DNA from 2 places in the Mesorhizobium sp. BH1-1-5 genome. Region 1 is predicted to be linked to the other one. Evidence: riboswitches for the same ligand, from Rfam matches in the RefSeq annotation. Region 1 holds a riboswitch; the other holds the start of a gene.

Region 1 (11,117 bases):
AGCCGCCGCGCCGTGCCGTCTGGATAGACGTCGAGCTTCGCCGCCACTTCGCGCGCGGCCTCGATCGCCTTCGGCGAAGGCCCGAGCGGGTTTTCGTTCGACGACAGCTTGTAGACTTTCGTCACGCCGGCCGGCGCGGTGCTTTTTCCCGGCACATAGGCCTCGATGTCCATGATGCCCGCGCGGGGCGTCGGACGGGGCTGATCCTGCTTCATGTCACAAATCCGTCGAGAAGGCCTTCAAGGCCGCAGCGGAAATACAGGCCACGGGCTGGAATGTCGAGTGCCGGCGCCTGGCCTATGCGGACCGCCCGCGAGGATCGGGCCTTGAAATTGCGCCGGGTCTCAAAGACCAGTCATGGCTTCGTCGAATCGACGACGGCGCGGAACCCCTCCAACTCCTCTTCGGCAATGGCCGCGATCTCGGCCTTGCCGGGGTAGCTGCCGCCGTCGACCTCCTTGCGGAAGGCGGTGAGCGCGTCGATCCGGGCATCGCTTATCTGCCGATGCAACGCGGCCAGATTGCCCCAGGCCCGCGCATGGCGGGGGAGCCGGGTCGACTCGCCGCAGATGTCCGACGTGAACAGGAAGATGACGTCCGGCTCGGCGCCTGAGCCGAGCGACACGGTCACCAGCGCGGTGCGGCGGTGGATTTCCGCCATCAGCGCCGCCGGAATGATCTCGCACTCGACCGCGAAGGCGCCGGCATCCTCCAGTCGCCGGAACTGATCCCAGAGCTCGACCGCCTCGGCCGCGGTCTTGCCGACCGCCCGGATACCGCCGACCCAGGTCGATTTGCGCGGCACGAAACCGAGATGGCCCATGACCGGTATCCGCTCATTGGCCAGCATGCGCACCGTGTCGAAGCCGCGTCCGGTGATGACGGCGTCCGCGCCGGAAGTGATCGCCGAAAAAGCGGTGCGCAGGATTTCGTCGCCGGTCACCGCGTCGGCGAAGCCGAGCGCGGCCGTCACGAAGACGCGGCGCGATCCTTCGCGGACGCGGGCAACATTGGCCGCCCGGCAGACGACCATCTCGATGCCGGCCGCCTCGGCCGCGGCCGCCTCGGCCGCCGTCTCGGCGGTCACCTGGGCGACGCGCCGGCCGGCCTGCCGCAATGCGCGCAGGCCGGCGACGGTGATGCTCCGCTCGACCTCGCGCCCGCCGAAATCGAAGATCTTCGGCACGCTCAGCCCTTGAGTTTCTTGGCGTAGTAGTCGGGGGCGACAACGCCGGGCTTGGAGAACCAGGCCGGGACATCGACACCGGAATAGAGCAGGATGTTGCCCCAGGGGTCGAAGGCGCCGGTGCGCACGATCACCTTGGCCTTGGCGGCCATCTCGCCGAGAATGGCCTCGTGCTTGACGGTTTCATGGTCGGCGTCCGGGAACAGCCGCTTCACCTTCGCGAGCAGCGGCGCGTTGTGCACCGGCAGCGTGTCGGCATAGGCGATGCGTTCGGCGATCAGGTTGGCCGCGATCGGCGTCAGCACGGTCTCGAGATCGGGAATGTCGGGCGCGATCGCGAGGTCGATGCGCCATGCGCTCGACGGAATGGGAAAACCCGCGTCGCAGACGATCATCAGGTCGCCATGCCCCATGGAGGCGATGGCGTGAGCGAGTTCGGCGTTAAGCAGTCGGTTGCGGTTCACGGTTGCTCCTTCCACACGGTTTTCATGGCTTCGGCATAAAGCGCGTCGGCCTGGGCGCGCTGGGGCAGGCCGGGAATGACGCCGAGCCTGGTGCAGGCGATCGCGCCGCAGACGACGCCGAAACGCACGGCGTCGACGATGTCGCGGCCTTCGGCAAGCGCCATGGCGAAGCCCGAATTGAAGGCATCGCCCGCGCCGGTCGTGTCGGTGACCTCCACCGGCACCGCCGGCACCATGACGTCGATCTCGTCGGTCAGGATGAGCGCGCCGCTGCGGCCGAGTGTGACGACGACGTTGCGCACGCCGCGCCGCCGCAATTCCCGGGCGAGCTCGCGCGAGGACCGCGGATCGTCGGCGGGCAGGCCGAGCAAGATGCGCAGTTCGCTTTCATTCGGAGTGAGGTAATCGACCCAGGCGAAGATCGTGTCCGGCAGCTGGCGCGCCGGCGCCGGGTTGAGGATCGTCCTTGCGCCATGCTTGCGGCCAAGCTCCATCGCCCGCGTGGCGGCGGCCGTCGGCACCTCCAGAACGGTCATCACGACATCGCTCTCGGCGATGCGCGCCTCGGCCGTGTCGACCGTGGCCGCGTCCATCAGCTCGTTGGCGCCCATGTCGAGGATGATGAAGTTCTCGCCCTTGTTGTTGAGGATGATGAAGCCGACGCCGGTCGCCCGCTCCGTCCGCGTGGTCACGAGGCTGGTGTCGACGCCTTCGGCCGCATAGAGATCGGTGGCGATGCTGGCGAGCTTGTCGGTACCGAGGATGGCGAGCAGCGACGACGACGCGCCCAGACGCGCCGTTGCAACGGCCTGGTTGGAGCCCTTGCCGCCCGGACCCATGTCGAAATCGGTGCCGAGCATGGTTTCGCCGAAAATGGGCAGCTTGGGTGCCCGCATGGTCAGCCCGACCGCGAAGCTGCCGACGATGGTTATCTTTGGCTTGGTCATCCGCATTCCCGTCTCAGGATGTCATGGCGCGCGCGAGGATCGCCGTCTCGTTGATAGCCTGGCCAGTGAGTTCACCAGACAGGCGGCCGTCGCGCAGCACAAGCACTCGTTCGGCATTCATGATCAACTCCGGTATCTCCGACGAGATCATGACGATCGCCATGCCTTCGCCGGCGATGCCGCGCAGGATCGAGTAGATTTCCGCCTTGGCGCCGACGTCGATGCCGCGCGTCGGCTCGTGAAGCACCAGCACGCGCGGATTGGTGACGAGGCTGCGGCCGAGGATGATCTTCTGCTGGTTGCCGCCCGAAAGCGTTCCCAGTTTCTGGCCAAGATGTGAAATCCGCGCATCGAGCCGCGCGACCTGGGCGCGCGCCTCGCGTTTCACCGCGCCGCGCCGCACGAAGCCGGCCAGCGAAAAGCGCGCCAGCGAGGCGGAGACGACATTGTCGGCCACGCTCATCTGCAGCAGGCCGCCGGAACCGCGCCGGTCGGCCGGAACGAAGGACATGCCGAGGCGGATCGCGGCGAGCGGATCGGCGCCGCGCAGTTCCTTGCCGTCTATGGTGACCTTGCCACGCCGGGCGCAGAGCCCGAAAAGCGCGTCGCCAAGTGCGTCCTTGCCGGAATCGGGAAGTCCGCCGATGCCGAGGATCTCGCCGGCGCGCACGCTGAAGCTGACGTCCTCCAGCCCCTCCGCCTCGAGGTTCTCGACCTTCAGCACGGCGTCCTCGTCCTCAGGCCTGGGCTCGACCTGAAGCGACCATTGCAGGGCGGCATCGAGGTCGCGGCCAACCATGGCCCGGATGAGCTGGTCCTCCGACAGGCCCTCATTGTCCAACGTGACGATCGTACGGCCATCGCGCATCACCGTGACGCGGTCGGCTATATCCAGCACCTCGCGCAGATGGTGCGATACGTAGATGATGGTCACGCCCTCGGCGCGAAGCTGCCTGACGACCTCGAAAAGCCTTTCGCTTTCGCGTTTGGAAAGCGCCGAATTCGGCTCGTCCAGCACCAGCACGCGGGCCTTCTGGCGGATGGCGCCGGCGATTTCGACCAGCTGCATCTCGGCGACCGAGAGACGACCGACCTTGGTGTCGGGGTCGAGGCCGCCCATGCCGAGCCGGGTGAGCGCGTCCCGCGCCTCCCGCCGCATCATGTCGCGTGGCAGCAGCGAAACGGCCGAGCGCGCCGCCATGTCCGACATCATGATGTTTTCGGCCACGCTCATCGTCGGGCAGAGCGCCAGCTCCTGGTAGACGACGGTGATGCCATGGGCGCGGCTGTCGAGCGGGGAGGCCAGTTTCACCTCCCTGCCGTCGACCCGAAGCTTGCCGCCATCGGGGCGCAGGTCGCCGGCCAGGATGTTCATCAGGGTCGACTTGCCGGCGCCGTTCTCGCCGATCACGGCGTGAACCTCGCCGGCCCGGAAGCCGACGGAAATACGATCAAGCGCGAGCATGCCGGGGAACCGCTTGGTCAGTCCGGCGATCTCGACGATGTTTGCGAGCGAGGGGGCGGCCGTCATCGAGCTGGCTCGACGGCCGGCGGGACCTGTGGCCCGCCGGCCGTCACGCTGGCCTTGTTACTTCTTGGCCACCTCGGCGATGTTCTCCTTGGTGTAGACGCCGACGCCGGTGTCGAGGTTCTCGATCGTCTGGCCCTTGAGGAACTGGACGATGAGGTCGACCGCGGCGAAGCCCTGCTTTTCCGGAGCCTGGTCGATCGTGGCCTGCACGTCGCCGCTCTGCACGAGCTGCACGGTCTGGTCGAGCAGGTCGAAGCCGACCACCTTCACCTTGTCGGCGGCCTTGTTGCGCTCGACCCAGGTGCCGGCGGCGGGAGTGGAGCAGCATTCCAGCGACAGGACGCCGGAGATCGAGGGGTTCGCCAGCATGGCGTTCTCGATCGCCGAATAGATCTTCTGCGGATCGGTGCCGGTGTTCAGCGTGCTGACCACCTCGATGCCGGGCTCGGCCTTCAGCGCCTCGCGCACGCCTTTTTCGCGATCGAGCGACCACTGGGCGGCGGCGTCGATGGTGGTGATCATCACCTTGCCCTTGCCGCCGAGGACCTTGGCCATCAGCTTGCCGGCCTCGCGGCCCGACTGCACGAGGTCCTGGCCGGCGAAAGCCAGGCGCTTGCTTTCGGGATTGTCGGTGTTGAAGGTGACGACCGGGATACCGGCGGCGATCACCTTGTCGATCAGCGGCGCCAGCGCGTCGGTCGACACCGACGAAATCGCCAGGCCGTCCATCTTGCTCATCAGCGTCTCGATCTCGCTGATCTGGCCGTCGGCGTCGGCGCCGACCGGGCCGATGAACTGCGCGTTGACCTTGTCGGAGGTCGCCGCGCGCTGGACGCCGGCCTTCATGAACGGCGCGAACTCGTTCGAGACGTCATGGTAGGAAACATAGATGTCGAGCGGTTGGCCGGCGGCGATCTTGGCCTTGATGCGGTCGGCGAGCGAGAAATCGGCGAGCTTGGCCTCGGCATGCGCGAGCGCGGGCAAGAGGCTGAGCGCCGCCGCGAGAATGATGTGTCTGATTTTCATGGATAGTCCTCCCTTTTTTGTTTGGCTTGATTGCCCTCAGAGCATGATGCCGAAAAGTGCGCAGCGGTTTCCGGACGACATCATGTTCTATCTCTTTGATTTAGAACCGGATTCAGATTTCAAGTTGCGGCCTGAAACCTGGATCCGGTTCTAGGTCGCGCGGCGCGTGGTCCATTTATCGATGCCGACGGCGATGATGATGACGAGGCCGATCATCAGCTCCTGCACGAAGGGCGACACACCCATCAGCACAAGGCCGTTGCGCATCACGCCGATGATCAGCACGCCGAGTATGGTTCCAAGGATGGTGCCCTCGCCGCCCGACAGCGAGGCGCCGCCGACGATGGTCGCGGCAATGACGTCGAGCTCCAGCCCGAGGCCGGTGCGGCCAGCCTGCCCGCTGGGCAGGAAGGCGAGGCTGAGGATGCCGGCGAAGGCGGCGAGCAGCCCCATCAGCACGAAGGCCCAGATCTTCACGGTGTTGACGGAAATGCCCGACACGCGCGCCGCCTTGGCGCTGCCGCCCACGGCATACACCCGGAAACCGAAGTTCGAATAGGAAAGCACCAGCCATGCCAGCACGGCGATGATGGCGAAGAACACGAGCTGCATCGGAATGACGCTGAACAGATAGCCCTGCCCCATGAAGCTGAAGGTCTCGAGAACGTCGGGAAGCGCGCCGTTGCGCGCGTTGACGGTGACGGGCTGGCCGTTGGTCAGGATGAGCGCGGCGCCGCGCACGATGCTGAGCATGCCAAGCGTGGCGATGAGCGAAGGCAGGCGGCCGTAGGTGGACAGGATACCGTTGATGACGCCGATGACGGCGCCGGCGAAGAGGCCGACCGCGAGCGCCGGCAGCAACCCCCAGCCGGCGATGATCAGCATGCCGGTGACAAGCCCGGAGAAGGCGTAGGTCGATCCGACGGACAGATCCACCTCGCCGGAGATCAGCACGAACGTCATGCCGACCGCCATGATCCCGAGCAGCGAAACCTGTCGGCCTATGTTCAAGAGGTTCAGCGAGGTGAGGAAGGCGTCGGTCGCGAAGGTCAGGAACAGGCAGATTACGACCAGCGCGATGAACACGCCAGCCTCACGGACCCGCAAGAGTCGCGACAATTCAAACCGGCCTGCGGCTGCCGCGCGCGCGCCGCTCCTGACCGTATCGGCCATCCATTCCTCCCTCGACGGCGGCGTGACGGCTGCAGCCGTCCGTCGCTGTTCTTCATCTTCCCATCGATCCGTGGCCTGGGCCCAGGCCCGGATCGATGTCCTCAAGGCCGGGCCTGCGCCCGGCCGGGCCTGCTCACGAAGCCTGCTGGAAAGAGCCCGCAGGCACCTTGCGCAATTGTTCGTAGTTGCCGTATTCGCGCACCTTCTTGAAAGGCGCGTTCTCGACGGCGTTGTAGGAGCAGATGTAGCCCCAGCGATATGTGTCGGAGCGGTTCGCGTCCGAGCGGTGCAGCAGGTTGCCGTCGAAGATCAGGCCGTCGCCCGCCTCCATCTCGACATAGATGTGCTCGAAACGCTTGAGGGCCGCTTCGAGATGCTCCTGCTCGACATTGGTCTGGTCATTCTCGCGGATATGGTTGAGGCGGCCGAGCTTGTGCGTGCCCTTGAGCACCTGAAGGCAGCCGTTTTCGCGCGTGGCCTTGTCGAGCGCGACGTAGATGCTCATCATTTCCGGCGCCAGGCAGCCGTAATTGTACCAATAGCCGAAGTCCTGGTGCCATTCCCACGCGCCGCCTTCGTTAGGCTGCTTCATCGTCATCTTGTGGCTGTAGAGGTAGATCGGCTTGCCGACGGCGTCCTCGGCCAGGTCGACCATGCGCTCGTCGCGGGCCAGCAGGCCGTATTTGTCGTCCTCGGCCTTGGTCCACATCTTCAAAAGCGTGGTCTTGCCCTCCTTGTCGCCCTTGGACATCACGCCGCCATTGCTCTGCTCCTTTTCGAGCTGCTTGCGGGCGTGGTCGCGAAAGTTGGCGACTTCGCCGGCGCCCAGCAGGCCACGGCGAATGATGTAGCCGTCGCGTGCGTAGAGTTCGGCCTCGTGTCTGGTCATCGCGAGCATCGGTATTCTCCCTGGAACCCCGAGCGTCCCGCGATGCCGCGCGGGCGCCCCTGAACCTTTTTGAAGGCCCGGTTCCGATTCGTTTCCGGCCGGAATTGCCAGGCTCATGAAGAGAAATTTAGCCCCTCCACCGGGGAACAAAATGGACAAAGGGAACGCATTTTTTGTATAAAGCGCGCATGCAAAAAAGGACGTCCGTAATTGAGAGTTTCCACTATATGCCAGCCCCGGCCTGGACCCGGGCCGCGTTCAGCGTGCTGCGCGCCGGAAAAGTCGCCGCCGGGCCGGATTACCGGATAGAACGCGCCATCTATCCCGGACAGGACATCCTCTATTGTCTTGCCGGTGCCGGCTATGTCGAAACGCTTGGGCAAAGGATCGACGTCGGCCCTGGTCAACTGGTCTGGATGGCGAACGAGGCGCCGCATGTCCATTCCGCCGATCCCCGGGATCCCTGGACGGTGCTTTGGTTCAGGCTGGACGGGCCGGAGCCGGCGATCCTGCGGCGCAAGCTGTTCGGCGAGGACGCGCCGCGCGCCACCTTCGCCGAGGGAGCGGCTCCGGTCCCGTGGTTCGAGCGCCTGTTTGCCGCGTTGCGCCGCCGCGACGCCAGCCTCGATCTGCGCCTTTCGCATCTGGTTGCCGAATTCCTGCTCCTGATCGATCGCGCATTGGCGGGGCCCGACAGCGACGACCTGCCGAAACCGCTCGCTTCCGGGATCGAAGCGATGCGCGGGGCGCTCGGTTTTGCATGGAACGCGTCGGCTCTGTCAGCCGCCACCGGGCTCGGGCCGTCGCAGACCCGGCGGATGTTTCAGCGCTATCTTCGCACCAGCCCGCATCAGTGGCTGATGCGCGAGCGGTTGATGCACGCGCAGTCGCTGCTGGTGCAGGACGACCAGCCGATCGCCGAGATTGCCGAGACATGCGGCTTTTGCGACGTCTATCATTTCGGCCGCGAATTCAAGCGATCCATCGGCATTTCGCCTTCGGCCTGGCGGCGCAGCGAACTGGGCGTTGCGCCGAAGCGCTGAGCAGATTCCGCGAAGGCGTCATGCGGCTTTCCGGCAAGAATCTGCGACGAGAAATGCGTGCCATGTGTCGGCCTGCCAGGCTACCCGTTGACGAAGCGCGGCGCTGGTCCTAGAAGGTCTGCAGACTCCCGTGGTGATTTGGCCGGTCGGCTTGCAGCCACGTTAAACAACTCGCTAAAGGGCCGTTTGCAACCTGTAACCGGCTTTGCGACGGCAATGCCGGTTTTTTGTTGTCCGCTGCCGGCCGGACACCGCATCGGACGAGACCGATGCGGCACAGGATGAGGACGGACATGGCCGCTCAGCGCGCTGCAAGAACCAAGGACGAGGTCGACCATCCGTCGAGCCCGGTGCTGCAGTTCGGCCCGGACAAGCCGCTGAAGCTCGATGCCGGCACTATCCTTTCGCCTTTCCAGATCGCCTACCAGACCTACGGCACGCTCAACGACGCGCGCTCCAACGCCATCCTCGTCTGTCACGCGCTGACTGGCGACCAGCACGTCGCCAACACCAACCCGGTGACCGGCAAGCCGGGCTGGTGGGAGGTGCTGATCGGCCCCGGCAAGATCATCGACACCAACCGTTTCTTCGTCATCTGCTCCAACGTCGTCGGCGGCTGCCTCGGCTCGACCGGCCCGGCCTCGACCAATCCGGCGACTGGCAAGCCGTACGGGCTCGACCTGCCGATCATCACCATCCGCGACATGGTGCGCGCGCAGGCGATGCTCATCGATCATTTCGGCATCGAAAAGCTGTTTTGCGTGCTTGGCGGCTCGATGGGCGGCATGCAGGTGCTGGAATGGGCCGCAAGCTACCCGGAGCGCGTGTTCTGCGCCCTGCCGATCGCCACTGGCGCCCGCCATTCCTCGCAGAACATCGCCTTCCACGAAGTCGGCCGACAGGCCGTCATGGCCGATCCGGACTGGCATGGCGGCAAATATCTCGATTTCGGCAAGCGCCCGGAAAAGGGGCTCGCCGTCGCGCGCATGGCCGCCCACATCACCTACCTTTCGGAAGCAGCGCTCCACCGCAAGTTCGGCCGCAACCTGCAGGACCGCGAGGCGTTGACCTTCGGCTTCGACGCCGATTTCCAGATCGAGAGCTATCTGCGCCACCAGGGCATGACCTTCGTCGACCGCTTCGACGCCAACTCCTACCTCTATCTGACCCGCGCCATGGACTATTTCGACCTTGCCGCCGACCACGGCGGGCGCCTTGCCGACGCTTTCGCCGGCACCAAGACGCGCTTTTGCCTGGTCTCCTTCACCAGCGACTGGCTGTTCCCGACCGAGGAGAGCCGATCGATCGTGCATGCCCTGAACGCCGCGGGCGCTTCCGTCTCCTTCGTCGAGATCGAGACCGATCGCGGCCACGACGCCTTCCTGCTCGACGAGCCGGAGCTGTTCGCGGCCATCAACGGCTTCGTCGCGTCGGCCGCCCGCGCCAGAGGGCTCAGCGCATGACCCCGAAACGCAGCGGGCCTTTCGGACGGGGATCATGCGCCACGCAGGAGGCGACGCCATGACCGTCAATCGCGCCCAGCGTGTCGACCTCGACGTCGTCACCGACCTGATCCCGGCCAATTCGCGCGTCCTCGACGTCGGCTCGGGCGACGGCGTGCTTCTGGAACTCCTGCAGGAGACCAGGCAGGTCGACGGCCGCGGTCTGGAACTGTCGCAGCGCGGCGTCAACGAATGCGTGGCGCGCGGGCTATCGGTTATCCAGGGCGACGCCGACACGGATCTGAAATTCTACGCCGACAAGGGCTTCGACTTCGTCGTGCTGTCGCAGACGCTGCAGGCGACCCGCAACCCGAAGGTCGTGCTCGACGAGCTGCTCAGGATCGGCAACCGCGCCATCGTCTCCTTCCCCAATTTCGGCCATTGGCGCGTGCGCTTTTCACTGCTGGTCAAGGGCAGGATGCCGGTCACCAAGGACCTGCCCTACTCCTGGTACGACACGCCCAACATCCACTTCTGCACCATCCGCGACTTCGTCAACCTGTGCGAGGAACTCGGCGCGACCGTCGAGAAAGCGACCGCGCTCGACGCCAACGGCCAGAAGATCGGCCTGTCGATGCCCTGGTGGTTCTGGAACTTCTTCGGCCAGCAGGCGGTGTTTTTGCTGAGGCGCTGATGCCGCGGAGGCCGAGTTCCACAAGCGTATGGTTCTTGCCGCTGTCCCCTGGCCGGCGGCCCGTCACGCCGGCCGGAACGCCGATGTGTTGCCATCAAACCGCAATGTTGCAGAAAAGCCACCAATTTCGGCATTTCTGGGCCGGCATGGCGTGACACAAGCGGGGCTTTTTTGTAGCGTTTGCCGCAAATCAGAGGTGGGAACGAAGATCGCCATCGGACCCATCCGACAAACACCAGATCCGACCGGCGGTGGCAGCCCGATGTCGAACCAGGACGTTCCGCTGATCTCAGTGATCACGCCGACCCACAACCGGCGTAGCCAGGTCGTGCGCGCGGTGGAAAGCGTTCTGGCGCAGACACTTACCCACTTCGAGCATATCGTGGTCGACGACGGTTCGACCGACGGCACGGCTGCCGCGCTGGCCGAAATTCGCGACCCGAGGCTGATTTACGTCGGCGCCAAATGGCGCGGCGCCAATGCTGCGCGCAATGCGGGCATCGAGCGCGCGCGGGCACCGGTCGTGACGTTTCTTGATTCGGACGATGTCTATCTGCCGGACCGGCTGGAGCGGACGCTGGCGCGCTTCGACGAGAAGCCTTCGCTCGAAGTGCTGATCAGTTCCTTCCTGTCGCTGAAGGGCGGCCGCAGCACCAAATGCATCAATCGCGAAGCCTTCCTCGACAAGGGCACGCTGCAGCGCGCCCTGGTCTCGCAGACCA
Region 2 (11,117 bases), on a different contig from region 1:
GCCAGCCGGGCGACGTGCATGTGCATATGTTCGGCACCGCGACGCTCTCCTTCGCCGACGGCATCAGGACCGAGGCCGGCGACACGTTCGAGATCGATGCGCAGGATTTCGGCCTGCCGCTGCGCAACCCGCTGGAGATCGAAAAGCCGGTGAAGGTGGCGGTGAAGGCGCTGTGAGGTAGCGCCAGGCCTGGAGGATAAATGGATCGCAAGCGGATCGGCATTGTCTTGATGGGGGTGATGCTTGCCCTCGCCTGCACTTCCTCCGCGGCTTACGGCGCCGCGAAATGCAGCCCGCAGTCCTACCGCCAAGCTCAAGCGACGATGACGAGCCGGCTTCTGGCCACCGGTTACTCGAAGCCGCAAGCGATCTTTCTGATGCGCAACGCGGATCGCATGACGTCGGCGCTGCGCGCCGACCAGCTAAACGACAAAGCCAGGGCCTGCGGTATCGACTCCGCGCGAGCCTATGTGCTCGCATGCCTCGACAAGCAGTTGTTCCCGTTAAGCGCGGGCCCAGGCTCACCGCTTGATGAAACTAAGCAGACCAAAGGATTTTGGGGCAGAAAGCGCCTGACTGAACGCGAGCTGCTCTTTGTCAGCGACTTCCATGCCTGCCTTGGCGCGGCGAAAGAATTTCTGTTTCGCGGCTGACAAGGCCAGCGGATCAGCGCGCGGCGCGGAAATGCTTGGAGAGCTTGAGGCCCTGCGCCTGATAGTTCGATCCTAGATCGGTGCCGTAAAGCGCCTGCGGCCGCTTCAGCATGTGCTCGTAGACGAGACGGCCGACGATCTGGCCGTGGTCGAGGATGAACGGCACCTCGTGGCTGCGCACTTCGAGCACGGCGCGGCTGCCGGTGCCGCCGGCGGCGGAGTGGCCGAAGCCCGGATCGAAGAAGCCGGCATAGTGGACGCGGAATTCGCCGACCAGCGGATCGAAGGGCGTCATCTCGGCGGCGTAGAGCGGCGGCACGTGCACCGCCTCGCGCGAGACCAGGATGTAGAACTCGTCCGGATCGAGCACCAGCTCGCCGGCGCCGCTCTTGTAGATCGGCTCCCAGAAATCGACGACATCCTGCGCGGCGCGCTTGTCGACATCGACCAGGCCGGTGTGGTGCTTGCCGCGATAGCCGACAAGGCCGTCCTTATCGCCGTCGAGGTCGATGGAGAGCGCGATGCCGCCGCCGGAAATGTTGGGCGGCTCGGTGGCGACCAGCATCTCGGCGCGGTGCAGGTCGCGCAGCTCGTTCTCCGAGAGCAACGCGTTACCAGTGCGGAAACGGATCTGCGATAGCCGCGAGCCGGCGCGCACGACGATCGGGAAGGTGCGCGGGCTGACTTCGAGATAGAGCGGCCCACGATAGCCGGCGGCGATCTTGTCGAACTCGTGGCCGCGATCGGTCATGACGCGGGTGAAGATGTCGAGCCGGCCGGTCGAGCTCTTCGGATTGGCCGAGGCCGATACGTTCGCCGGCAGCGCCAGGCTTTCGAGCAGCGGCACTATGTAGACGCAGCCCGTTTCCAGCACCGCGCCCCCGGTGAGATCGATCTCGTGCAGCTTCAGCCGCTCGAGCTTGTCGGCGACCAAGTGGTCCGGACCAGGCAGGAAGGAGGCGCGCACGCGAAACGCCTTGTCGCCGAGCCTGAGATCGAGGCTGGCCGGCTGGATCTGATCGGCATCGAGGGCGCGCGGCGACTTCAGCGCACCGGACTGGAACAGCGCGGAAATATCCTGGTCGGGGAGAATGCCTGTCTGCCGCAAAGTCTTACTCCGCTCTGCTGGTACAAACCTCTTAATGGAGCCGGCAATTGACGCAAGCGCGGCGCTCATTTAAAGGGTCGTTATCCCGTGGTGATTTGGCCGGTCGGCTTGCAGCCACGTAAAACAAGTCGCTAAAGGACCGTCGAGCCGCAAGGCTATATGGACCGGTTGCGACTTCGCGGCCGGTTTTTTTGTGTCTGGAAGCAGGGCTATGAGCACCAAGAAGCGTAACTGGAAACCTCAAACGGCACTCGTGCATGGCGGAACGCTGCGTTCGCAGTACGGCGAGACCGCCGAGGCGATGTATCTCACGCAGGGCTATGTCTACGAAACGGCGCAGGCCGCGGAAGCCCGCTTCAAGGGCGAGGAGCCGGGTTTCATCTATTCGCGCTACGCCAACCCGACCGTCGATATGTTCGAAAAGCGCATGTGCGCGCTGGAAGGCGCCGAGGATGCCCGCGCCACCGCCTCCGGCATGGCCGCCGTTTCCGCCGCCCTGCTCTGCAGCGTCAAGGCCGGTGATCATATCGTTGCGGCGCGCGCGCTGTTCGGTTCCTGCCGCTGGGTGGTCGAGACGCTGGCGCCGCGCTACGGCATCCAGGCGACGCTGGTCGACGGCACCGACATCGCCAATTGGGAAAAGGCGGTAAGGCCGAACACCAAGCTGTTCTTCCTGGAAAGCCCGACCAATCCGACGCTGGAAGTGGTCGATATCGCCGCGGTCGCCAAGCTCGCCAATTCGATCGGCGCGCGCGTGATCGTCGACAATGTCTTTGCAACGCCGCTGCAGCAGAAGCCCTTGCTGCTCGGCGCCCATATCGTCGTCTATTCGGCGACCAAGCATATAGACGGCCAGGGCCGCTGCCTCGGCGGCGTCATCCTGTCGGACAAGAAATGGATCGACGAGAACCTGCACGACTATTTCCGCCACACCGGCCCGAGCCTGTCGCCCTTCAACGCCTGGACGCTACTGAAGGGCCTGGAGACGCTGCCGCTGCGGGTGCGCCAGCAGACCGAGAGCGCCGGCAAAATCGCCGATTTCCTGGCCGGACGGCCGGAGATCGCACGCATCATCTATCCGGGCCGCGCCGATCATCCGCAGGCGGATGTCGTGAAGAAGCAGATGTCGGGCGGCTCGACGCTGATCTGCCTCGACGTCAAGGGCGGCAAGCAGGCGGCCTTCGCCTTGCAGAACGCGCTCGACATCGTGCTGATCTCGAACAATCTCGGGGACGCCAAGAGCCTGATCACCCATCCGGCGACGACGACCCACAAGAACCTGAGCGACGACGCGCGGGCAGAGCTGGGCATCGGGCCAGGCACGCTCAGGCTCTCCGTCGGCCTTGAGGACGCCGACGATCTGCTGGAGGACATCGAGCAGGCGCTGAAGGCGGCCAAATAGAAAGCCACTGCCAGTCGCGGCCTGAGCCTTCCAGAGCCGCAATCCCGGGCGGAAAAGCGCCACACACTTTTCCTGGAATTGCTTCAGGCGAGCTCTTCCAGTTCGGTCATCGCCTTGGTGCGGATGGTCATGGCGTTGCCGCGCCATTCCACGGCGCCGCCGAACCAGGCGCGCGCCCAGATGGCGGGCAGCATGAAGTCGCGCGCGATCATCGCGGTGACGCTGCGCGGCGACAGGTACCAGCCCTTGGCCGACGCCAGCAGGCATTCCGGCAAATAGGCGATCGCCAGCACGCATAAAGCCGTGCCGGGCAGGCTGACGCCGGCGCCTGCCGCGGCAACCAGCGCCAGCAGCAGCGCCATCGCCGCACCGGTCAGGATCTCCGGCGCGAAGAACAGCGGGAAGGTGACCCGGCGCAGCCGCGCCCAGCGCGCCTGGCGCGACCAGATTTCGGCGCGCGAACGCTGGCCGAGCGGCTGCTCGAAAGGCGAGGCGACGAGATTGACGCGCAAGCCCAGGCTGTTGACCAGCTTGGTGGCGGCCGCGTCCTCGGCGATCTCGGCGGCCAAAGCCTGGATGCCGCCATTGGCGTCCAGCATCGGCTTGTTCCACAGCATGCTCTTGCCCTGGGCGAAGCCAAGGCCGAGCGCCTCGCCGGCATATTGCCAGCGCGCCTGCAGGGTGTTGAGAAACGCGCATTCGACTTCGGCCCAAAACCCGTCCGGCCGCGAGCCGATCGGCGTCGAGCAGACGAGGCCGGTATCCGCGCGCCACGCCGCCATCAGCTGCTGGACATAGTCCCTCGGCATCAGCACGTTGGAATCGGCGAGGACGACCCAATCGTGCCGCGCCGCCTGCCAACCCTTGACGCAGTTGTTGAGCTTGGGATTGGCGCTGATGCGGTCGTCTCCTATCAGCAGCCGCGCCGGAACCTTCGGGTAGCGCGCGATCGCCGCATTGACGAGCCTGACGACCGGGTCTTCGGCGTGCGCGACGCAGAAGATCAGCTCATAGCGGGGCCAGTCGAGCGAGAAGGCGCGCTGCAAGGTCTCCTGCGCGAACGGCTCGACGCCGCGCAAGGGAACGATGATCGAGACCGGCTGGGTGCCTGCTGCGGGCGGCGCAATGACACGCCGCCGTCTGAGCCGCGACGAGGCGAGCAGGATGCTGGCGAGATTGGATAGGAGAAGGGCTGACGAAGCCAGGCCGGCTGCGATAGTCGGTTCCATCGAGATCTGGTCACTCCCGACAGGGCGTTTCACCGTTTCAGCGAAAACGGCGAACCGCTCTATCTCTTTGTTTTCACGCGATCCCGGACGGGAAACCGCTCACACTTTTCCTGCAATTGCTTCAGGCCACAGCGGCCGTTTCATCCGTCGACAGAATGTCCGAGTCGCCCGGCACGGTTTGTGCACACCAACATTGTCATGTGTCACTTAAATGACATTGTTTTTCGGCACCTGCGCCTACAAGGCTGGCAGGACGGTCGGCGCTGCGCGTCAAACAGCGAAGCGCGACGAATGTTCCGCGGCGGCAACCGGAGTGGCCCATGTATCGCGCAGTGACGCGCAACATCGAAGTCCTGGTCAGGCCCTTCTATCTGGAGGACCGCTCCGATCCGTCCGAGAACCGCTATGTCTGGGGCTACCAGGTGACGATCGACAACCGTTCCGATGAATTCGTGCAACTTCTGTCGCGCTACTGGCATATCACCGACGGGCGAGGCCGGGTCGAGGAGGTGCGCGGCGCCGGCGTCGTCGGCGACCAGCCGGAACTCAATCCCGGCGACAGCTATCAGTACACCTCAGGCTGCCCGCTCTCGACGCCGTCGGGCATCATGGTCGGCCACTACACGATGCGCAACGGCCGCGGCGAGACGTTCGATATCGCCATTCCGGCTTTCTCGCTCGACATGCCGGGGACGAGGCGCACGGTGAATTAAAGAACTCGAGTTCCTAGCCCCACGAAGTGGGGAGAGGAACCGGAGCTTTCTTACTTCACGAATTCGGCCGGATCGAAGTCGTATTGCGTCGAGCAGAACTCGCAGGCGACATGGATGCCGCCGTCCTCGGTCGAGTCCTTGATCTCCTGCGCCGAAAAGCCTTCGAGGATGCCGTGGATCTTCTCGCGCGAGCAGGAGCACTGGTCGGCGACCGGCACGCCGCGGAAGACGCGCACGCCGTGTTCGTGGAACAGCCGGTAGAGCAGCCGCTCGGCGCCCACCGTCGGGTCGATCAGCTCGGTCGGCTCGATAGTGCCGAGCAGCGCCAGCAATTCCTGCCAGGAATTGTCGGCCGGCTGATGCGTAACGTCCCGCGGATCGCCGTCGCCGCCCGAAATGTCGGGCACGCGCATGCGCTCCGGCGCCTGCGGCAGGAACTGCGCCAGGATGCCGCCGGCGCGCCACTGCTCGCGCGCGCCGGCCGGGCCGGGCGTGACCAGCTTGGCGACCGACATCTTGATCTCAGTCGGGATCTGCTCCGACTGCCGGAAATAGGTGCGCGCGGCATCCTCCAGCGAGGTGCCGTCGAGCTGCACGATGCCCTGGTAGCGCTGCGTATGCGCGCCCTGGTCGATGGTCAAAGCCAGCACGCCGTCGCCAAGCAGCACCTGCTGCGAGGTCTCGCCGGCGGCGATCAGCGCCTGCAGCCGGTCGGCATCGAAGCGCGCATAGGCGCGCAGCGCATCCGGCGTGCTGAAGTCAGCCACCAGCATATCGACCGGACCGTCGGTGCGGGTCTGCAGGATGAACTTGCCTTCGAACTTCAGCGAGGTGCCGAGCAGCACGGTGAGCACGCAGGCTTCCGCCAGCAGGCGGGCGACCGGCTCGGGATAATCGTGGCGGCTCAAGATGGCGTCGAGCATCGGCCCGAGCTGCACGGTGCGACCGCGCACATCGAGCGGCGCGACCTCATAGGGCACGACGTGATCGTCGCCGGCGAAGCCGAATTCACCGAGTTGGGGTTTATGCTCAGCCAAGGTATGGGTTTCCAACATGACAAAACTCCGGGGCGCAGCCATGCAACCCGATGAGCCGCATGCGTCGAAGCGCGTTCAATTTACGTGATGGCCCGCAAATAGGCATCACATATCCCCGGATCAAGTTTACACCGATCGGGCCGGAGCCATCGGGTCGGCCCTTCTCAAGCGCCCAGGCACCAGGCCAGCACCGCCTTCTGGGCGTGCAGCCGGTTCTCGGCCTCGTCGAAGACCACCGAATGCGGCCCGTCGATCACCTCGTCGGTGACCTCCTCGCCGCGATGCGCGGGCAGGCAGTGCATGAACAACGCATCGGGCTTGGCCTTGGCCATCAGCGCCGCATTAACCTGATAGGGCAGGAAGACGTTGTGGCCACGGGCGCGATGCTCCTGGCCCATCGAGACCCAGCTGTCGGTGACGACGCAGTCGGCCTGGTCGACGGCCTCTTCGGCGGACCTGGAAAACCTGACCTTGCCGCCATTGGCCTTCGACCAGTCGACATATTTCTCGAAAGGCTCGCTGCCTTCGGGCACCGCGACATTGAGATTGAAGCGGAACCGTGCCGAGGCTTCGAGCAGCGAATGCAGCACATTGTTGCCGTCGCCGGTCCAGGCGAAGGTCTTGCCGGCCACCGGACCGCGATGCTCCTCATAGGTCATGATGTCGGCCATGAGCTGGCAGGGATGCGTGTCGTCGGTCAACCCGTTGATGACCGGAACGGTGGCGTTTCCGGTGAGCTCCAGCAGCCGGTCATGCGAGGTGGTGCGGATCATGATGGCGTCGACGTAGCGCGACAGCACTTTTGCTGTGTCGGCGATGGTCTCCGAACGGCCGAGCTGCATCTCGGTGCCGGTCAGCATGATGGTCTCGCCGCCGAGTTGGCGCATGCCGACGTCGAAGGACACGCGCGTGCGCGTCGACGGCTTGTCGAAGATCATGGCCAGCACCTTGCCGTCGAGCGGTTTGGAACGCTCACCCGCCTTGAGCCTGGTCTTTCGCGCCATCGCGTCGTCCAGCATGATGCGCAGGTCGCCCGCGGAAACGGCGGATAGATCGGTGAAGTGGCGAACACTCATCGGCAGGTTTCCAGAAATTATTTCGCGGCTTCGGCCGCAATCGCGTCGGTCAGCCCCTTGGCGCCGGCGCGAATGCGCTCCAGCGCCTCGCCGATCTCCCCGTCGGCAACGGTGAGCGGCGGCAGGAGGCGGATGACATTGTCGCCTGCCGGCACGGCAAGCAGGTGCTGGTCGCGCAGCGCCATGTTCACCTTGGTGTTTGGCATGGCGCATTTCAGGCCGAGCATCAGGCCGGTTCCCCTGATGCCCTCGATGACATCGGGAAACTCGTCCGCGACCCCAGCCAGCCCCTGTTTCAGAAGCAGCGCCTTGCGCTGCACGTCCTCGAGGAAGCCATCGGCCAGAACCACGTCGAGCACCGCGTTGCCGACCGCCATCGCCAGCGGATTGCCGCCGAAGGTGGTGCCGTGCACGCCGGCCGTCATGCCGGCCGCCGCCTCATCCGTGGCAAGGCAGGCGCCCATCGGGAAGCCGCCGCCGATGCCCTTGGCGATCGCCATCAGGTCGGGCGTGACGCCGGCCCATTCATGCGCGAACAGCTTGCCGGTGCGGCCGATGCCGCACTGGACTTCGTCGAAGATCAAAAGCAGGCCATGCTGGTCGCAAAGCTGCCGCAGCCGCTTCAGCGATTGCGTCGGCACCGGGCGGATGCCGCCCTCGCCCTGCACCGGTTCGATCAGGATCGCCGCGGTCTCCGGCGTGATCGCCTTTTCGGCCGCGTCGATGTCGTCATAAGCGACCTGGTCGAAGCCTTCGACCTTCGGGCCGAAGCCTTCGAGATACTTGTACTGGCCGCCGGCGGCGATCGTCGCCAGCGTGCGGCCATGGAAGGCACCCTCGAAGGTGATGATGCGGAAACGCTCGGGATGGCCCTTGACGAACTGATAGCGCCTGGCCGTCTTGATGGCGCATTCCAGCGCCTCGGCGCCCGAATTGGTGAAGAACACCTTGTCGGCAAAGGTGGCATCGACCAGCCGCTCGCCCAGCCGGCGCTGTTCCGGGATCTCGTATAGATTGGAGACGTGCCAGAGCTTGGCGGCCTGTTCGGTGAGCGCTGCGACCAGATGCGGATGGCTGTGGCCCAACGAATTCACCGCAATACCGCCCGCGAAGTCGAGATATCGCTCGCCCTTGTCGGTGACCAGCCAGGTCCCCTCCCCGTGGTCGAAAGCCAGGGGTGCGCGAGCAAAGGTCTCGTAAAGCGCCGAACCGCTCATTATATGCGTCTCCGGAACCGGAAAATCAAAAAAGCCGCCAATGCGGCGGCCTTTGCGGCTTATCATGTTTTTCGGCCATGAAGTCAACGAAAACGTCACGCAGAAGCGCGTGGCCAACCCCCGACGTCACGCCGGCTCATGAGTAGACCGGCAAGTTGGGGAAAACCGAAAAAACCGAATCGTGTTGCCCTGGGGACTCTTGTCACCGAGTCAGCGCATAAGGTATTTGTAGTCGAGAAATAACTAGATTTCGTGCGGCGGACCTAAATCACCCGATATATGTGGTGTTGTTTGCCCGGCGGGAGCCGGGTCGGGAATGGATTCTGACTACGCACGCCTCAGCAGGAGCGCGGCCCCATGAATTGGACTGACGAGCGGGTAGAACTTCTCAGGAAATTGTGGTCGGAGGGTCTGAGCGCCAGCCAGATTGCCGCACAGCTTGGCGGAGTGAGCCGCAACGCCGTCATCGGCAAGGTGCATCGCCTGAAGCTGTCGGGCCGCGGCCGCGCGACGGCCGCCCCGGCGCGCCAGAAGAAGACGACGCAAGGCGCCTCGATGCAGAAATCGGTGACACGCGCCGCAAGCGCCACACGGCATGTGACGGCCACCATCGGCGCCACCGCGCTGCAGGTGCAGTTCGACGCCGAGCCGGTCGCGCGTCATTACCTCCGCCCGGTCGAGAACGTCGTGGTGCCGATCTCACGCAACCTGCAGCTTGTCGAGCTGACCGAACGCACCTGCAAATGGCCGAATGGCGATCCGCTCTCGGAGAGCTTCAGCTTCTGCGGCAACGACGCCGCCGAAACGGGACCGTATTGCAAATATCATTCCCGGGTTGCGTTCCAGCCGGCGGCGGAACGGCGCCGGGCACGCTGAGCGAATAGCGAATAGCGAATAGAACGGCTTGGCTTCTGCGACAGGGAGCAAGCCGTTTTCGTTGCTCCCTATTCGCCGCTCCCTATTGGCTATTCGCTTCCGCTCACAGCCATCCGTTCTTCTTGAACCGCCAGTACAGGAACGAGCAGATCGAGGCCATCACCAGCAGAATGACGGGATAGCCATATTCCATCTTCAACTCCGGCATGTCTGAGAAGTTCATGCCGTAGATGCCGGCGAAAGCCGTCGGCACCGCCAGGATGGCGGCCCATGAAGCGAGCTTCTTGGAGATGGCGGTTTCCTGGCTCTGTCCGACGAGAAGGCTGGCTTCGAAGGCGAAGGCCAAGACCTCGCGCAGGCTATCGATCTTTTCCTGCACGGTGCGGATGTGGTCGGTCACGTCGCGAAACAGCGGATGCATGGCGGCATGGACCTGCGGCAGGTCGGCGCTGGTCAGCCGACGGCACACCTCCACCAGCGGCAGGGCCGCGTTGCGCAGCCGCAGCAGATCGCGGCGCAACATGTAAAGCCGCTCGATATCGGCGCCGGTCATCGGCTTCAAAAGCACCTTGTCCTCGATCGCCTCGACCTCGTCCTCGATCTGCTCCAGCACCGGCATGTAATTGTCGACGATGAAATCGAGGATGGCGTAGAGGACGAAGTCCTCGCCCTTGGCGAGCGAATGCGGGCAGCTCTCCCAATGCTGGCGCACCGCGGCATAGGAAGTCGACGGCCCATGCCGGACGCTGACGATGTAACCGGTGCCGACGAACAGATGCGTCTCGCCGAACGTGACGCGGCCTTCGATCAATTGCGCGGTGCGGGCGACGATGAAGAGGGCGTCGCCATATTGCTCGATCTTAGGGCGCGCATGCGGATGCTCGGCGTCCTCGATCGCCAGGTCATGCAGGTGGAATTGCGCCTGCACCCTGAGCAGCAGGTTGCGATCGGGCTCGAGCAGGCCGATCCAGACGACATGGCCGGGTTTAGCCGCCCATTCGCCGGCCTGTTCGATCGCGATGTCTGCGATGCGCTTGCCGCCCGAATAGACGCTGGACGCTATGATGCCCGACGTTGCGGCCGGGGTCAGGTTCCGAACTTGCTCCATCGCAAACCTCCCGAGACTGCGACTGACAAATCGCTGTGCCTGGAACGTTTCACCGTTTCATGGAACGGCGAACCGCTCCGCCTCCCTGTTTCACACAATTCCGGACGGAAAACCGTATTACACTTTTCCTGGAATTGCTCGGAGAAGCTTAGCCTATATTAGGAAACCGTTCGAGAGGCGCCGGTTCACTTAGCCGGCACCGGGCCGGGAAGCACGACCTTGTCGGTCTTGTCGCCCTTCGGCCGGTCGGCCGGCATCTGGTCGCCCGTGACGATGTAATAGATCGTCTCGGCGATATTGGTGGCATGGTCGCCGATGCGCTCGATATTCTTGGCGCAGAACAGAAGATGCGTGCAGGGCGTGATGTTGCGGGGATCTTCCATCATGTAAGTCAAAAGCTCGCGGAACAGCGAGGTGTACATGGCGTCGATCTGATCGTCCCTGTCGCGCACGAAGCCGATCCTCTCGACCGAGCGCGAGGCATAGATGTCGAGCACTTCCTTGAGCTGCGTCAGCGCCAGGTTGGCAAGGGCCTCGAGGCCGCGGAAAAGGCTGTTCGGCTGGCGGCCGTCGACCGAGGCCACGCGCTTGGCGACGTTCTTGCCCAAGTCGCCGACACGCTCGATATCGGCCGAGATGCGGATGGCGCCGACGATCTCGCGAAGGTCCGTCGCCATCGGCTGGCGCCTGGCGATGAT

The links. Region 1 has a riboswitch for S-adenosylmethionine ahead of metX (homoserine O-acetyltransferase MetX). Riboswitches for the same ligand answer to the same signal wherever they lie in the genome.
Region 2: it holds a riboswitch for S-adenosylmethionine, as region 1 does, so the genes downstream of both, LB572_RS00835 (O-succinylhomoserine sulfhydrylase) here and metX (homoserine O-acetyltransferase MetX) in region 1, are expected to answer to the same signal.

Annotation. Positions count from the first base shown of each region.
Region 1 covers NZ_JAIUIM010000015.1:51,345-62,461, forward strand. The annotation lists gene hisC (histidinol-phosphate transaminase) at 1-215, opposite strand, end outside; gene LB572_RS20450 (3-methyl-2-oxobutanoate hydroxymethyltransferase) at 356-1,186, opposite strand; gene rbsD (D-ribose pyranase) at 1,189-1,650, opposite strand; gene rbsK (ribokinase) at 1,647-2,597, opposite strand; gene LB572_RS20465 (sugar ABC transporter ATP-binding protein) at 2,611-4,128, opposite strand; gene LB572_RS20470 (sugar ABC transporter substrate-binding protein) at 4,186-5,154, opposite strand; gene LB572_RS20475 (ABC transporter permease) at 5,305-6,327, opposite strand; gene LB572_RS20480 (phytanoyl-CoA dioxygenase family protein) at 6,461-7,225, opposite strand; gene LB572_RS20485 (AraC family transcriptional regulator) at 7,444-8,259, shown strand; SAM riboswitch at 8,380-8,457, shown strand; gene metX (homoserine O-acetyltransferase MetX) at 8,553-9,722, shown strand; gene metW (methionine biosynthesis protein MetW) at 9,781-10,395, shown strand; gene LB572_RS20500 (glycosyltransferase family 2 protein) at 10,658-11,117, shown strand, end outside.
Region 2 covers NZ_JAIUIM010000001.1:168,017-179,133, reverse strand. The annotation lists gene araD1 (AraD1 family protein) at 1-176, shown strand, start outside; gene LB572_RS00845 (hypothetical protein) at 201-653, shown strand; gene LB572_RS00840 (2'-deoxycytidine 5'-triphosphate deaminase) at 667-1,761, opposite strand; SAM riboswitch at 1,839-1,916, shown strand; gene LB572_RS00835 (O-succinylhomoserine sulfhydrylase) at 1,973-3,163, shown strand; gene LB572_RS00830 (ceramide glucosyltransferase) at 3,247-4,392, opposite strand; gene apaG (Co2+/Mg2+ efflux protein ApaG) at 4,713-5,105, shown strand; gene LB572_RS00820 (Hsp33 family molecular chaperone) at 5,156-6,184, opposite strand; gene argF (ornithine carbamoyltransferase) at 6,307-7,218, opposite strand; gene LB572_RS00810 (aspartate aminotransferase family protein) at 7,236-8,435, opposite strand; gene LB572_RS00805 (GcrA family cell cycle regulator) at 8,793-9,311, shown strand; gene LB572_RS00800 (magnesium and cobalt transport protein CorA) at 9,415-10,419, opposite strand; gene phoU (phosphate signaling complex protein PhoU) at 10,605-11,117, opposite strand, start outside.